DNA from 4 places in the Massilia sp. 01N417 genome. Region 4 is predicted to be linked to each of the others. Evidence: predicted binding sites of a transcription regulator. Region 4 holds the regulator's gene; each other region holds the start of a gene.

Evidence for each region. The regulator FNR, encoded in region 4, switches genes on or off when oxygen is low (the NO sensors DNR and NnrR bind a similar motif). The targets are predictions, from matches to a motif close to TTGATNNNNATCAA.
Region 1: a site for FNR is predicted at 1,672-1,685, ahead of AC1DOQ_RS21735 (hemerythrin domain-containing protein). Genes of this name have one in related genera too.
Region 2: a site for FNR is predicted at 2,154-2,167, ahead of AC1DOQ_RS14890 (universal stress protein). Genes of this name have one in related genera too.
Region 3: a site for FNR is predicted at 1,953-1,966, ahead of ccoN (cytochrome-c oxidase, cbb3-type subunit I). Genes of this name have one in related genera too.

Annotation. Positions count from the first base shown of each region.
Region 1 is NZ_JBFTRS010000023.1:57,374-61,305, forward strand. It holds gene AC1DOQ_RS21725 (exonuclease SbcCD subunit D C-terminal domain-containing protein) at 1-278, opposite strand, end outside; gene AC1DOQ_RS21730 (winged helix-turn-helix domain-containing protein) at 397-1,632, shown strand; gene AC1DOQ_RS21735 (hemerythrin domain-containing protein) at 1,861-2,502, shown strand; gene AC1DOQ_RS21740 (DUF349 domain-containing protein) at 2,597-3,932, shown strand, end outside.
Region 2 is NZ_JBFTRS010000013.1:9,691-13,622, forward strand. It holds gene mgtA (magnesium-translocating P-type ATPase) at 1-1,228, opposite strand, end outside; gene AC1DOQ_RS14890 (universal stress protein) at 1,231-2,064, opposite strand; gene AC1DOQ_RS14895 (EAL domain-containing protein) at 2,238-3,932, shown strand, end outside.
Region 3 is NZ_JBFTRS010000013.1:159,482-163,413, reverse strand. It holds gene ccoO (cytochrome-c oxidase, cbb3-type subunit II) at 1-408, opposite strand, end outside; gene ccoN (cytochrome-c oxidase, cbb3-type subunit I) at 427-1,887, opposite strand; gene AC1DOQ_RS15530 (TraR/DksA family transcriptional regulator) at 2,021-2,419, shown strand; gene ccoS (cbb3-type cytochrome oxidase assembly protein CcoS) at 2,436-2,576, opposite strand; gene AC1DOQ_RS15520 (heavy metal translocating P-type ATPase) at 2,576-3,932, opposite strand, start outside.
Region 4 is NZ_JBFTRS010000026.1:84,473-88,404, reverse strand. It holds gene AC1DOQ_RS23255 (carboxymuconolactone decarboxylase family protein) at 1-383, shown strand, start outside; gene AC1DOQ_RS23250 (cupin domain-containing protein) at 380-793, shown strand; partial or broken gene AC1DOQ_RS23245 (hypothetical protein) at 808-1,168, shown strand; gene AC1DOQ_RS23240 (EthD family reductase) at 1,183-1,503, opposite strand; gene AC1DOQ_RS23235 (GNAT family N-acetyltransferase) at 1,528-1,989, opposite strand; gene fnr (fumarate/nitrate reduction transcriptional regulator Fnr) at 2,094-2,864, opposite strand; gene AC1DOQ_RS23225 (cytochrome ubiquinol oxidase subunit I) at 3,063-3,932, shown strand, end outside.

The sequences.
Region 1 (3,932 bases), on a different contig from region 4:
TCCAGGCGGCCCGGCGAATCGTGGTTGCCGGCGATGATGACGATGTCCAGCTGCGGCGACTTGGCGCGCGCCTGCTGCAGGAATCGGTAGAGCTGGCGCTGCGAGGCGGCCGACGGGTTCGAGTTGTCGAAGATGTCGCCCGCGATCAGCAAGGCATCCACCTGCTCGGCGACGATGGTGTCGAGCAGCCAGTCGAGGAAGCGCTGGTGTTCGTAGGTCCGGTCGAAGTTGTGCAGGGTCTGGCCGAGATGCCAGTCGGAAGTGTGCAGCAGCCGCATGTATTTCTGACAGGAAGATGGTGAGCGAAGGGGGCTAACTATATCCCAGACCTGATCTCGCTGACAAAAGTTCTCCGACGGATGAGCAACATGGCAATAGCTCAAATAAAATAGCCGAATGAGCGAACTGACCCTTAGTATCGGCGCCGCGCGCGCCCTACACCTCGCGGCCCAGGCCATGCTGCAGCCCCGCCGCGCCCGCGCCACCAGGGACGACGTGCTGGCCGCCATTCGCCGCATGGGCGTGCTGCAGATCGACACCATCAGCGTGGTCGCGCGCAGCCCCTACCTGGTGCTGTGGAGCCGCCTGGGCGACTACGATCCGGCCTGGCTCGAAGCCTTGCTGGCGGAAGGCAAGCTGTTCGAATACTGGGCCCACGAAGCCTGCTTCGTCCCGATCGAGGATTATGGCCTGTACCGCCACCGCATGCTCGACCCGCACTCGATGGGCTGGAAGTCCGGCGCGTCCTGGATGAAGGGGCATGCGGAGCAGGTCGACCGCGTGCTCGAGCACATCCGCCTCAATGGTGAGACGCGGGCGGCGGACTTCGAGCGCACGGACGGCAAGAGCGGCGGCTGGTGGGAGTGGAAGCCCGAGAAGCGTTCGCTCGAAGCCCTGTTCACGGCCGGCAAGGTGATGGTGGCGCGGCGCCAGAATTTCCATCGCGTCTACGACCTGGCCGAGCGCGTACTGCCCGGCTGGGACGACAGCCGCGCGCCCGCCATCGACGAAGTCCGGCGCGAATTCGTGCTGCGCGCGGTGAAGGCGCTGGGGCTGGCCAGGGCCGCCTGGATCCCGGACTACCACCGGACCCGCGCGCCGCATGTTGCGCCGCAGGCGCTGGCGGACCAGGGCCTGCTGCTGCGCGCCCGCGTCGAGGGCTGGAAGGATCCGGTGTTCGTGCACCCGGATCATGCGGCGCTGCTGGAGGAGGCCGCGGCGGGACGCCTGAATCCAACCGTGACCACCTTGCTGTCGCCCTTCGACCCCATCGTCTGGGACCGCCGCCGCGCGCTGGAACTGTTCGGCTTCGACTACCGTCTCGAGTGCTACACCCCGGCCGAGAAGCGGCAGTACGGCTATTTCACGCTGCCGGTGCTGCGCCGTGGCCAGCTGATCGGACGCATCGACGCCAAGGCGCACCGCGCGGCCGGCGTGTTCGAACTGAAATCGGTGGCGCTGGAGCCCGGCGTGCGGCCGAGCGAGCGCCTGCTGCGCGACCTGGCCGCCGCGCTGGCGCGCTGCGCACGCTGGCATGGCTGTCCGGCGGTGGAGGTGGGGCGCAGCGATCCCGACGCCGTGGCCGGCCAGCTGCGCGCGCTGGTCTCCTCGCCCCAGGCCATCGCCGCCTGACATCCTTCCCCCTCCCCAGGGGGAGCCCGGGGTTGCGGTTTGTTCCAGATCAAACCCACCCCCAGGACCCGTCCGTACACTAGGTGCTCTTTCAGGCCGATGAACAACGATACGGGGACACCCCTTCCTGCAGGCCTGTTCAAAACAAGCGCCTCCCATCCGAGCTTCCTGCCCGACCTCGCCGGTCAGGCTGGGCTTTGTGTCGGCGAAAAACTGAGCGGAGACCGAATGCTGACGTCAACTTACACCCTCGTTGCCTTGTCCGTGGAACAGACCACCGTTCGCTCGGCGCTCCAGTCGCTGGCGCGCGAATTGCATTCCCTGCCGGACGATCGCGGCATCCTCATACCCGGCCAGGCTGCCCGGCTGTGCACCGAGTTGCGCCGGGTGGTGGACGATTGCCACTGGCGCAAGCTGGACAAGTTCCTGGTGCCGGCCCTGCGCCGCGCCACCGAGGCCGCCGACGGCCTGTTGCGCGACCTCGAGCAGCTCAGCCAGGCCGCCAACGACGCGCTGGCGGCGGCCGAAGCCTGCGTCGACGCCGGGGTGCGCGGCGTCGGCCGCGGCAGCTTTTGCGAAGCCGTCGAGCGCTGCATCGCGGCCCTGCGCTGCCGTCTCGAGCGCGAGGAACACGAACTGTTCCCGCTGGCGCGCAGCCTGGTGCGCGGCGAGGCCTGGTTCGCGATCGCCAACCAGATGCTGGCCCACGACGCCGTCGCCCGCGAGCGCCGCGGGGCGGTCAGGTGCGGACGCGGACGGCCGCAGCCGGTCGAAGCCCGCCATTCCCTGTACGAGCCGCACGGGCATGGACACGACGGGCCCGGGCCGGAATTCGGGCGGCGCCACGCCATGCTGTCGCTGCTGCACTGAAGCCTGCCCGGGCGGCGGACCGCACGCGCCAGTCCGGTGGCGCGAGGCCATCAGGGTTTTGTTATGATGGCGATTTTGGAAGTGCGATTTCATCATGTTCGAGTTCCTATTCAAGCGGCCGGGCGACAACAAGCCCGGCGACAAGCCGGCTGGACAGGAGGCGCAACCGGAACAGGCGGCCTCCTCGGGGTCGGGCTCCAACGCGGCCCCGCAGCGCGCGCTGCAGGCCGAAAAGCTGAGCCGGCTCCAGGGCGACGAGGCCGCCGCGGTGGAATTCATCCTCCAATGCGAATTTTCCGAGCTGCGCCTGGCCGCGGCCGAATTCGTCCATCGCCCCGAGCTGCTGGAGCGCGTCCATACGGCGATGCGCAATACCGACCGCCGGGTTGCCAAGCTGATGCAATCGCGCCTCGATGCCCACCGGCATCACGAATCGGAACGGCGGCGCGGCGAAGCGACGCTGGAGCAGGCACGCGTGCTGCTCAAGGACGAGTTGCTGACACCCAATCATGTTGCCGACCTCGACCGCAAATGGGCGGTCATCGCCGCCCCCGAGCTGCAGGAAGAATTCGCCGGCGTGCGCGCCGCCCTGGCCCAGCGCCTGGAAGCCCAGGTGCAGTTGCAGCGCGCCATGATCGACCGCCTGGCCGCGCTGCGCCGGCTGCCGGGCGAGCCGCTGCCGGGGGACGAACTGGCCGCCCGCCTGGAAGCCCTCAGCCGGGAACAGGCCGAAGCCCTGCAGGCACCCGAATACCCCTCGCTGCCGCGCAGCCTGGTGGCCGAATTCGGCCTCGAAGCCCAGAAGCTGCAGGCCAGCCTGCATGAAATCGAAGCCGGCCGGGCCGCGCTGGCGGCGCGCGAAACTTTCATTACCGAGCAGCAGGCCAGGCCGGCGGCCGAACTGAATGCCGACGCGCTGCGCAAGGAATGGCATCGCCTGCCTCAGCTGGCGCAGCCGGCCCACCGCGAGGCCGCGGCGGCGCTGCAGCAGCGCTTCGACGCCTTGCTGGCGAGCCTGCCGCAGCCGGAGGCGCGCAAGCCACGCGAGCCCAAGGAAGCGCCCAAGCAGAAAGAAGCCAAAGAGCCGGGCCGCAGTCGCGGCGCCGATCAGCATTTCCTCGACACCATGGACGCGATGGAAGCGGCCCTGCAGCAGGGCTCGCTGGGCACGGCGGCCGAGCTCGACAAGTCCCTGAAGGAAGCGCGCGAGAAGGGCATGCGCCTGACGCCGGCCCAGTCCGACCGCCTGGCCCATGTGCGGGCCGAACTCAAGCGCCTGTCCGACTGGGCGCGCTGGGGCGGCAATGTGTCGCGCGAAGAACTGATCAAGACCGTGGAAGCCTTGCCGACGCAAAACCTGGCGATGAGCGAGCTGGCGAAGAAGGTCGGCAGCATGCGCGAGCGCTGGAAAGCCCTCGACAGCCTGTCCG
Region 2 (3,932 bases), on a different contig from region 4:
CGAAGGGAACTTCGCCGATCTTGCGCCAGTCCCGATCGGCGTTCAGGCGGGCATGGACATCGGCATATTGCAGGACGGCCTTGTCCAGCAGGTTTTTCAGCCCGGTCTGGTAAAAGCTGTTCAGATAGGCGTAGTCGACCACGACGTCCGATTCCTTGCCGTCGATGTCGACATGCCTTTCGAGCACCACGCGGTCCTGGGTGAGCGTGCCGGTCTTGTCGGTGCAAAGGACATCGATCGCGCCGAGGGACTGGACGGCGCCGAGGCGCTTGACGATCACTTCCCGCTTCGCCAGCTGCAGCGCCCCGCGCGCCAGGTTGACGGTGACGATCATCGGCAGCATTTCGGGCGCCAGTCCGACGGCGACCGCGGTCGCGAACAGCAGGGCTTCCTGCCAGTTCCCCTTGCTCGCCCAGTTCAGGACAAGAACGAGAGGCGCCATGACCAGCATGATCCGCAGCAGCAGCGCGACCACCCGGTCGATCCCGCGGTCGAAGCTGGTGCGTTCTCGTGCGCTCGCCAGCGCCGCCGCGACCTGGCCGAAACTGGTGGCGGTACCGGTGGCGATGACGAGTGCGCGCGCACTCCCGCTGGTGACATGGGTTCCCATGAAGCCGATGTTGGCGAACCTGGCGCCGGTTCCGTCGACCGGGACGGGACCGTCGCATTTCTCCACCGGCAGCGATTCGCCGGTCAGCGAGGACTGGTCGACGAACAGGTCGACCGTCTCGATGAAGCGCACTTCGGCCGGTACCGGATCGCCGGCCGCCAGTTGCACGATGTCGCCCGGCACCAGCTCTTCGAGCGGATGTTCGGCCGCCGGGGCGCCCGGCCTGAGGACGAGGACGGTGGTCCGTACCAGGGCGCGCAGGCGTTCCACGGCACGGTCGGAACGGTACTCCTGGACGAAACCGAGCAGCGAGGACAGCAGGACGATGACGGCGATGACCGCGGCGCTGATACCCTGGCCGGTAGCGAGGTCAAGCCCGGCAAGACCCAGCAGCAGCAGGGGCAGCGGCCGGACGAGCTGGCCAAGGAGGGCGCGCGCCGGATGGCGCCGCCGCTTCTCCATGACGCTGTTCGGTCCATGGCGGGCCAGCCGGGCGCGGGCTTCGGTGGCGGATAGTCCCTCAGCGCCGCTGCGCAGAAAGCGCAGGGCGGCGCCGGCGTCCAGCCTGGCGACGGCAGCCAGTTCTTCACGGGCGAGCGGCGCCCTCGGCGGCGGCATTCTCAATGTGCGTACAGTACCGGGATATCGGCATCGGCCAGGACGGTCCGGCTGGCGCCGCCCATGCACAGCTCCCGGAACCTGCCGTGGCCATAGCAGCCCATGACAAGCAGGCCGCAGCCGGCTTCCCTGGCCAGCGTCAGCAGGTCGTGGCCGGTATCGTGCCAGGCGTCGCGTACCAGCATGTGCGGCGTCACATGGTGCCGCGCCAGGAAATGCTTCAGGTCCGATTGCTCCATCCGGAACGCCTCTTCGGACGGATCGCGGCCGGCAATCGACACCAGCACCACACCGGTCGAGTGGCGCAGCAATGGCAGGGACGCGCTCAGCGCGAACGACGCCTCCTTGCCGCCGTCCCAGGCCACCAGCACCTTCTGGCTATGCCAGGGCGGCGGGTCGCTGCGCGGCACGACGATCACGGGCCGCGCGCAGCTCAGGATGAGGTATTCCGGCAGCCGTTCCGCCATGTCCGGCATCGATTCCGACGGATCGTCCTGGCTGACGACGACCAGATCGGCAAAGCGCGCCATGCGTGCAAGGCCGTCGTCCGCCTGGTCGCACACAAAACGCTTTTCGTGGCGGACCCCCATCTCGCCGGCGATCTGTTCGAACGCCGCCAGCGCACGTGCGGCATTATCGGCCAGTGGCTTGAAATAGCTGGCGCTGAGCGTGCCTGGCCTGGAGTCATATCCGTGCGGGAAAACGCTGCGCGACACGCCGAACATTGCCGCACCGACCAGGTGGGCGCCGATAGCGTGGGCGAGGGCGGCGGCATAGCGTATGCGTGCCGGCGCATGCACCGATTCGTCGACATGAACGAGGATGGTCTTGAGCATGGCGGTACGCTCCATGGCGGTTGCAACGGGGGCGGGATGGACGGAGGCCGCCGTTGGTTTGCAGTATCCGCATCTGTCATGGTCAAAGTTTGACCCAAGTCAAATCCTCTAATGTGCTTGAGATAGTCCCTTGCTAATATGGCGGGAAGCGCCAAACAGCCGACGCATATATCATGTTTCCCAAGAATTCCAGCGCCGCCGCGGACATCCAGCGCAGGCTCGATCGCCTGCTCGATCATCTGCCCGCCGGCGTGGTCGTGCACGCTTCCGACGGTCGCATTCTCTCGGTCAATCGCCTGGCGCGCGAACTCCTCGACCGCGGGGAAACGGAACTCGTCGGCAGCCAGGCGGACGCCGCGACCTGGAGCTTCGTGGGCGTGGACAAGCAGGCCATGCCACAATCGGCGTATCCGGTGAACGTGGTCTTGCGGACCCGCGCGAAGGTCCGGAACCTGATCGTCGGAGTGCCCGCCAACCTGCCCGAACCCGTACGCTGGCTGATCTGTAATGCCTATCCGGAATTCGATGAGGAGCAGCAGCTGCAGCAAGTGGTCGTGTGCTTCACCGATTGCACGCCGCTGAAGCGCGCCAAGCAGCAGCTGGAAAAGTCCGAAGAGCGGCTCCGGCTGGTACTACGGGGCTCGACCGACGCATCCTGGGACTGGGACCTGGCGGCGGGCGACATCTATTACTCCGATCGCTGGTGGGAGATGCTGGGCTACGCGCCCGGGGCATTGCCGGCCGATCCAGAACTCTGGCTGCGGCTCGTGCACCCCGAGGACGAAGCCAGGTTACGAGAATTCATTGGCACCCTGTTTGCCGACCGGCGCGAAGTCTATGGCGTCGAGTTCCGCCTGCGCCACCGGGACGGCCATTATGTGCCGGTGCTGTCGCGGGGCTTCGTCCTGCGCGATCTGGTGGGCAGGCCGCTCCGTATCGCAGGCACCAATACCGACCTGACCGAACGCAAGGAAGCCGAGCGCCGTATCCATGAGCTGAGTAACTTCGACCAGCTGACCAGCCTGCCCAACCGTAGCTACCTGATCGGGGAAATGCGGAAGATCCTTGCACGTTCGAGCCGCTCGGGCCAGGTGGGCGCCATATTTTCCCTCGATCTGGATAACTTCCGGCTGATCAACGACAGTCTGGGAATCGAAGCCGGCGACAGCCTGTTGAGGCAGGTGGCAGACCGGCTGCGCGACATCCTGCCTCCGGGCGCGCAAGTCGCGCGTGCGGGCGCGGACGAATTCGTGATCGTGATGGAGGAGTTGGGGCGAACCGCCAGGCAGGCCGTGGGCGAAGCGAGCCAGGCGGCCAGGAAGTTCCTCGAAGTATTGGAAAAGCCCTATGTCTGGGCCGGCAGCGACGTCCGGAGCACGGCGAGCATCGGCGTGACGGTGTTCGACGCCGCGGCGACCGATATCGACACGGTTCTGAAGCAGGCTGCGCTTGCGATGAACGAGGCAAAAGTCCATGGCCGCCATGGTCTGCGTTTCTTCGATACCCGCATGCAGGCGGCCGCCGACCTGCAGGCCGCGCTCGAGAAAGCGATACACGGCGACGGCGGGTTGCGCCAGTTCGTGCTGTACTGCCAGCCGCAATTCAGTCGCCGCGGCCGGCTGATAGGGGGCGAGGTGCTGGTACGCTGGCGCCGGCCGGACGGCGAGCTGCTCGGACCCGACGAATTCATCGGCCTGGCCGAGTCGTCGGGCCTGATCCTGCCCTTGGGACACCATGTGCTCGAGCAAAGCTGCCGCGTACTCGGGCGCTGGCGCCGCGACAGGTCGCTGCGCGAGCTCAAGCTCGGTGTGAATGTCAGCGTGCACCAGTTACGGGATCCCGGCTTTCCCGACAGCGTCGCCGCCATT
Region 3 (3,932 bases), on a different contig from region 4:
CGATTCCGGGACCACGTCGCGCGGGTTGTCCAGGTGGGTGCGGTGCCACTCGTCCGAGTAGCGGCCGCCCACGCGCGCCAGGTCCGGGCCGGTGCGCTTGCTGCCCCACTGGAACGGGTGGTCATAGACGAATTCGCCGGCCACGGAATAGTGGCCATAGCGCTCGGTCTCGGCGCGGAAGGGACGGATCATCTGCGAGTGGCAGTTGTAGCAGCCTTCGCGGATGTAGATGTCGCGGCCGGCCAGGCGCAGTGCGGAATACGGTTTCAGGCCGGCGACCGGCTCGGTGGTCGACTTCTGGAAGAACAGCGGCACGATCTCGACCAGGCCGCCGAAGGAGATCACGACCAGCACCAGGCCGATCAGCAGCCAGGGGTTCTTCTCGATCCACTCGTGGGTGAATTTCATGATGGTTCCTTGCTTTGTTTATGCGTGTTCGGGGGCGTGGTTCGAGGCCGGTGCCGGCTGGTGCGGCCGCAGGTCCGGGATGCGCGCATCGACGGAACGGGTGCCGCGCATCGTCAGCCAGGTGTTGTAAGCCATCAGGCACATGCCGCTCAGGTACATCAGGCCGCCGCCGAAGCGGATCACGTAATAGGGATAGGTCGCCTTGACGCCTTCGACGAAGGTATAGGTCAGGGTGCCGTCCGGGTTCACCGCGCGCCACATCAGGCCCTGCATCACGCCGGCGATCCACATCGCGGCGATGTACAGCACGATGCCGATGGTGCCGAGCCAGAAGTGGGCCTCGATCAGGGCCACGCTTTCCATCTGCTTCTTGCCGGCCAGGCGCGGGATCAGGTAATACAGCGACCCCATGGTGATGAAGCCGACCCAGCCCAGCGCGCCGCCGTGGACGTGGGCGATGCCCCAGTCGGTGTAGTGGGACAGCGAGTTGATGGTCTTGATCGACATCATCGGGCCCTCGAAGGTGGCCATGCCGTAGAAGGACAGCGAGACGATCATGAACTTCAGGATCGGATCCGAGCGCAGCTTGTGCCAGGCGCCCGACAGGGTCATCATCCCGTTGATCATGCCGCCCCAGGACGGCGCCAGCAGGATCAGCGAGAACACCATGCCGAGCGACTGGGTCCAGTCGGGCAGCGCGGTGTAGTGCAGGTGGTGGGGGCCGGCCCACATATAGGTGAAGATCAGGGCCCAGAAGTGCACGATCGACAGGCGGTAGGAATACACCGGGCGCTCGGCCTGCTTGGGGATGAAGTAGTACACCATGCCGAGGTAGCCCGCGGTGAGGATGAAGCCGACCGCGTTATGGCCGTACCACCACTGGATCATCGCATCCTGCACCCCGGCGTACATCGAGTAGGACTTCCACAGCGAGGCCGGCATCGACATGCCGTTCACGATGTGCAGCACCGCCACGGCGATGATGTAGCCGCCGAAGAACCAGTTGGCGACGTAGATGTGCTGCACGCGGCGCTTGACGATGGTGCCGAAGAAGACCACCGCATAGGCCACCCAGACGATGGCGATCAGGATCGCGATCGGCCATTCCAGCTCGGCGTACTCCTTGCCGCGCGTAAAACCCATCGGCAGCGTGATCGCGGCCGAGACCAGCACCGCCTGCCAGCCCCAGAAGGTGAAGGCGGCCAGCTTGTCCGAGAACAACCGCACCTGGCAGGTTCGCTGCACCACGTAGTAGGAGGTGGCGAACAGGCCGCAGATGCCGAAGGCGAAGATGACGGCATTCGTGTGCAGCGGACGCAGGCGGCCGTAGGTCAGCCATGGGATGTCGAAGTTCAGCGCCGGCCAGGCCAGCTGGGCCGCGATCCAGACGCCGGCGAGCATGCCGATCACGCCCCAGGCCACGGTGGCGATGGCAAACTGGCGCACGATCTTATAGTTGTAGTTTAGACTGGTGCTCAAGATGCACTCCCTAGAATAAATAAAGGACGACATCAGAAGCGTAAGTTTCTGAACGTGGAAAATCCTTGATGTGAATCAAAATGTCCGGAACGGGCCGTGGTAGGAGACAAAAACCCACACTTGAGGACTTCCCATGCCACCCATCTCACCGACACTGCACGAAGAAATCGGCAAGCGTCTGCGCCAGAGCCGCGAAGACATGCTGGCCACCGTCCGCACCCGCACCGACGGCGACACCGACGACCGCCCGGCGATCTCGCCGATGGCCCACATGGGCTCGAACGACGACGCCCCGGCCGGCGAAATGCTGAGCCACAACGAAGAGCACCTGGCCGAGCACGAAACCAAGCTGCTGCACGACATCGACGCCGCGCTCGGGCGACTGGCGTCGGGCGGCTACGGCATCTGCCTGTCCTGCGGACGCGACATTCCCGAGGAGCGGCTGCTGGCGACGCCTACGGTGCAGACTTGTGTCGAGTGCCAGGAGCGGATCGAGAAGGAACAGCGGACCGGGCGCGGGCCGAGCATGTAACGGAGCGGCCCCATCGCTAGTCATCATCATTCAAAATCCGCAAGGCCGGCCCATCCAGATCCTCGAACTGCCCGCTCTCGGCCGCCCCGAAGAAGACCCACAGCGCAAACGCCACCAGGATCAGGCTCAGCGGAATCAAGAGATACAAGGCTTCCATCAGCCCACCCTCCTCAGCCGCAAGGCATTCAGCACCACCAGCGCCGAGCTGCCGGCCATGCCGAGGCCGGACAGCCAGGGGTTCAGCAGGCCGCTGGCCGCGGCCGGTATCGCCACCAGGTTGTAGAGCATCGCCCAGCCCAGGTTCTGGCGGATGATGCGCACGCAGGCGCCGGCCGTGCGCACCGCTTCGCCGAGCGGCTCGAGGCCGGCGTCGCCGGTGTCCAGCAGCACGCAGTCGGCATGCAGCTGGGCCAGCTGGGCGCCCTGCCCCATCGCGAACGAGACGTCGGCGCCGCCCAGCACGGCGGCGTCGTTGATGCCGTCGCCCACCATCGCCACCACCGCCCCCTCGGCCTGCAGGGCGCGTACCACCTCCAATTTATCCTGCGGCAGCTGGCGGCCGCGCGCATCGCGGATACCGAGCTGGCTGGCCACCGCCTGCACCGCTTCCTCGTCGTCGCCGGACAGCAGCAGCACGGTCTTGCCGCGTGCCCGCAGCTGGCGCACCAGGGCCGGTACTTCGGGCCGCAAGGCGTCGACCAGGTCGAAGCGGGCCAGCCAGCGGTCGCTGCTGCCCAGCCAGACCGCGCTGGCGCCGGCCGGTGCGCCCAGCGGCGCCACGCCGCCGGCCAGGGCGGCCACGAAATCGGCGCTGCCCAGGCGGTAGCGCAGGCCGGCCACTTCGCCCTCGATGCCCTGCCCGACCACGTTCTCGATACTGTCCGCCTCCAGCGCCACCGCATCGGATGCCGCCTGGGCCTCGCGCAGGGCTTGCGCCAGCGGATGCGCGTTGCCCGCTTCGAGCGCCGCCGCGATGCGCAGGCAGTCGGCGCTTTCGGCCATGCCGAGGGTTACGGTATCGCGCAGCACGGGACGGCCGCGGGTCACGGTGCCGGTCTTGTCGAACACCACGTGGGTGGCGCGCTCCAGGGTTTCGAGCACGTGCGGCTTCACGGCCAGCACGCCGTGGCGCAGCAGGCGTTCCAGCGCCGCCGCCAATGCGGTCGGCGTCGCCAGCGACAGCGCGCAGGGGCAGGACACCACCAGCACCGCGATCGCCGCCGGCCAGGCGCGCGCCGGGTCCAGCGCATGCCAGAACGCGAACACGGCCGCCGTCAGCACCAGCAGCACCACCACGAACCAGGCGCCGACGCGGTCGGCCCACCGGGCGAGTTCCGGCTTGTCCTGGCCGGCGCGTTCGCTCAGCCGCACCAGGGTCGCCAGGGTGCTGGCGGCGGCGCTGCTGCTCACCCGCACCGTCACCGCCTGGGCCACGTTGACGGCCCCGCCGGGCAGCTGGTCGCCGGGCGCCATCGGCCGCGTGCGGCTCTCGCCGGTCAGCAGCGACAGGTCG
Region 4 (3,932 bases):
GGCATGTCCTGCAGTCGGGCTTGCCGAAGGTCCTGGTCGACCTGGTCTACCTGCGCGTCTCGCAGATCAACGGCTGCGCGTTCTGCATCGACATGCACTCGCGCGACCTGCTGAAGGAGGGCGTCACGATCGACAAGCTGGTGCTGGTGCCGGGCTGGCGCGAGGGCGGCGGATTGTTCAGCGCCACCGAGCGTGCCGCCCTGGCCTGGGCGGAAACCGTCACGCGCGTCGCCGAGACCGGCGTGCCGGACGCCGAGTATGAAGCGGCCGCCAGCGTGTTCGACCAGAAGCAGCTGGCCGACCTGACGATCGCGATCGGCCTCATGAACGCCTACAACCGCATGGCGATCAGTTTCCGCGCGGTGCCGGCGGCGGTGCAATGATGAAGCGCGCCATTCCCGCCATCTGCCTGGCGCTGCTGTCCATCACGGCGCTTCCCGCCGGCGCACACGGCCCGGAGACGGTCACCCCGCTGTTCAAGCGCGCGCTGCCGAATGTGCCCGGCAAGGCGCTGGTCGCGGTCGAGGTGTCCTTTCCGCCAGGCGCAGCATCGCCGGCGCACACCCATCCGAAGTCAGCCTTCATCTACGCCTACGTGCTGTCCGGCGAAATCGTCAGCGCGGTCGGCGACGAGCAGCCGCGCCTGTACCGGGCGGGAGAAAGCTGGTACGAGGACCCGGGAGCACGCCATACCGTGGCCCGCAACGCCAGCAAGGACAAGCCGGCAAAGCTGCTCGCCGTGTTCGTGACGGACCGGGACGATCGCGAGCTGGTCCTGCCCGCTACCAGGTGAGAGGGGGACCTGCCATGGAAAACAGCGGCATCTGCGGCGTGCGCCTGCCGGACAGCAGGATCGCGCGCGAGATTACCGAGCTCGTCCGCGATACCGAAAGCGATCTGCTATACCAGCATTCGGTGCGCGTCTATTACTGGGGCGCCCTGGCCGGCCGACCAGTTCACGGCGGAAGAGCGCGCCGCCGTGATGGCCGCCCACCCGCGTGGACGGGATTTCGGCCACCGGGTGATCGACGCCTTCTACGAGGGCTTGAGGCAGCGCCCGGACACCACTTTCGGGACCTTCAATGACGATTTCCTCGCCTTCAAGGATCCCGCATTCCAGCGCGGGAACATGTGCAGCATCCTTCTCGGCTCGCGCTGGGAAGGATGAGGCGTGCGCCCGGCTCAGGCCTGGCCGACCACCACCTCGCTGATCTGGACGACCGGCGACTGGTTGGTGTAGTTCGGAATGTCGCCCATGATTTCCTTCGTGTGCGGGCCGAAACCGGCCTGGAAGGCATCGACGGAGTCGCAGAACAGGTGGCCCATGGCGATGTAGGGCGCATCCGACGCCGGCGCACCGCCGGCCATTCCCTTGTCGACGGTGTAGTACCTCAAGGAGTCGCCCATCAACTGCTTGACCATCGGCATGTGCCGGTCCCGGTAGTAGGCGTCGTCGAAACGGGCGTCCGGACCGTTGGGATACATTACGCTCACCTTGATCATCTCTGTCTCCTCGTCGTGGTTGCTTCAGTTCGATTTCGATGCCGGAATTTCGTAAAAACAGATATCGCCATCGCGATTCGCCATTTTCGTGCCGACCTGGTCCAACGCCTTTCGCGCAGCGTCGTTGTCCTTCGGGCAGGTGATGATGAACGAGTCCATTCCGTGTCGCGACGCCAGCTCGCCCAGGGCCTTGATTGCTTCTTTGCTGTGACCTCTGTTCCGGTACGCTGCTTCCACGTATCCCCCGGCGTTGCCGATTTCTCCCACTGCTTCCGGCGCGCCCGGTGCAAAGTGATACCGGCCGACAAGAGCTCCGTCGTCGTCGATGAGGTTGAAGACATAGAGTGGAAGGTGTCGTATCGGATCGAATCGGAACCCTTCCAGATCGAGCCGGGTTCGGCCTTCGTGCAAACTACCAATGTCCTCAAGAAGCCCATGGCGGGATGGCGCGCCCGAGAGTTCTTCAACTAAGTTACTTGTCGTCATGTCGACCTCCGTTTTTGCTTGGCCTACGTCCGGACGACCAGCATGTACCGACTGGCTCTTATTGTCGAGGGGAGCGCCTGAAATACAACTCCCTGGCTGCCTGATCATGCCATCGGACTGCACTGCTCGGTCCCGGCCGCCATCGCCTTCAGCCGCGCCGGTTCCAGCAGGGTCACTTCGCGCTTGTCGACCTGCAGCAGGCCGAGCTTCTTGAAGCGCGACAGCAGGCGGCTGATGCTCTCGATGGTCAGCCCCAGGTAGTTGCCGATGTCTTCGCGCGACATGCGCAGCTGGAAGCTGTTGGCCGCATAGCCGCGCGCGGCGTAACGGGCGGACAGGTTGACCAGGAAGACGGCGAAGCGCTGCTCGGCGCGCATATTGCCGAGCAGGAGCATGACGTTCTGCTCGCGCGTGATTTCCTGGCTCATGATGCGGTGGAAATGGCGCAGCAAGGCCGGCACCTGGCCGAACAGGTCTTCCAGGTTGGTGAAGGGGATCTCGCAGACTTCGCTGTCTTCCAGCGCGACGGCGTCGCAATGGTGGCGGTCGCCGGAAATCGCATCCATGCCCAGCAGTTCGCCGGCCATCTGGAAGCCGGTAATCTGGGCTTCGCCGGCCGCGTTCACCTGGTAGGTCTTGAAGTGGCCGAAGCGCACCGCGTACAGGTTGCGGAAGGGCTCGCCCATCTTGTACAGGGCTTCGTCGCGCTCGAGGCGGCGGCGGCGGCCGATGATCTTGTCGAGGCGGTCGATGTCCGCTTCTTCCAGGCCCATCGGCAGGCACAGCTGGTGCATGCTGCAGGCCGAGCAGCTGGCCTTGAGCGCGGAAACGTTCAGCGGCTTGTCGTCGTTCTGGAAAGAGATGGCCTGGATCATCGGATAAAGGAAGCGAATGGATGTCAATACCTGCGATTATACGGCCACATGCCGGGCTGGCGTCCGTAAAGCCGGGGCTTCTTGACTGCCTGATCATACTCTGTGGCATTTTGAACGCGGCCAGCCATCGCCACGCCGCCAATCGTGCGCGGCTCAGCACGTGCTAGATTCTACACACGACAATAACGGAGGGGACTCATGTTCGGCTTGGCGGCATTGGACCTGGCGCGCCTGCAGTTCGCGTTCACGATGTCGTTCCACATCATGTTCCCGGCCATCACCATTGGCCTGGCCAGCTACCTGGCCGTGCTCGAGCTGTGCTGGCTGAAGACCAAGCGACAAGTCTTCGTCGACCTCTACCACTTCTGGCTGAAGATCTTCGCCGTCAACTTCGGCATGGGCGTGGTCTCCGGCATCGTGATGGCCTACCAGTTCGGCACCAACTGGAGCTATTTCTCCGAATACGCCGGCGCCATCACCGGGCCGCTGCTGGCCTACGAAGTGCTCACCGCCTTCTTCCTGGAGGCCGGCTTCCTCGGCGTGATGCTGTTCGGCTGGACCAAGGTCGGCCCCGGGCTGCACTTCCTCGCCACCTGCATGGTCGCGCTCGGTACACTCATTTCCGCCACCTGGATCCTCGGTTCGAACAGCTGGATGCAGACGCCGCAGGGCTACGACATCGTCAACGGCCGCATGGTGCCGGTCGACTGGTTCAGGATCGTCTTCAATCCCTCCTTCCCCTACCGGCTGGTGCACATGTCGATCGCGGCCTTCCTGTCGACCGCGCTGTTCGTCGGCAGCTCCGCGGCCTGGCATTTGCTCAAGGGGCGGGGGAACGAGGCGGTGCGCACCATGCTGTCGATGGCGATGTGGATGGTGCTGATCGTGGCGCCCATCCAGGCGGTGGTCGGCGACATGCATGGCCTGAACACCCTGAAGCACCAGCCGGCCAAGATCGCCGCCCTCGAGGGACATTGGGAAAACGAGGGCGACAAGCCCCTGCCACTTTTGCTGTTCGGCATTCCCAGCATGAAGGACGAAGAAACCAAGTTCGCCATCGGCATCCCG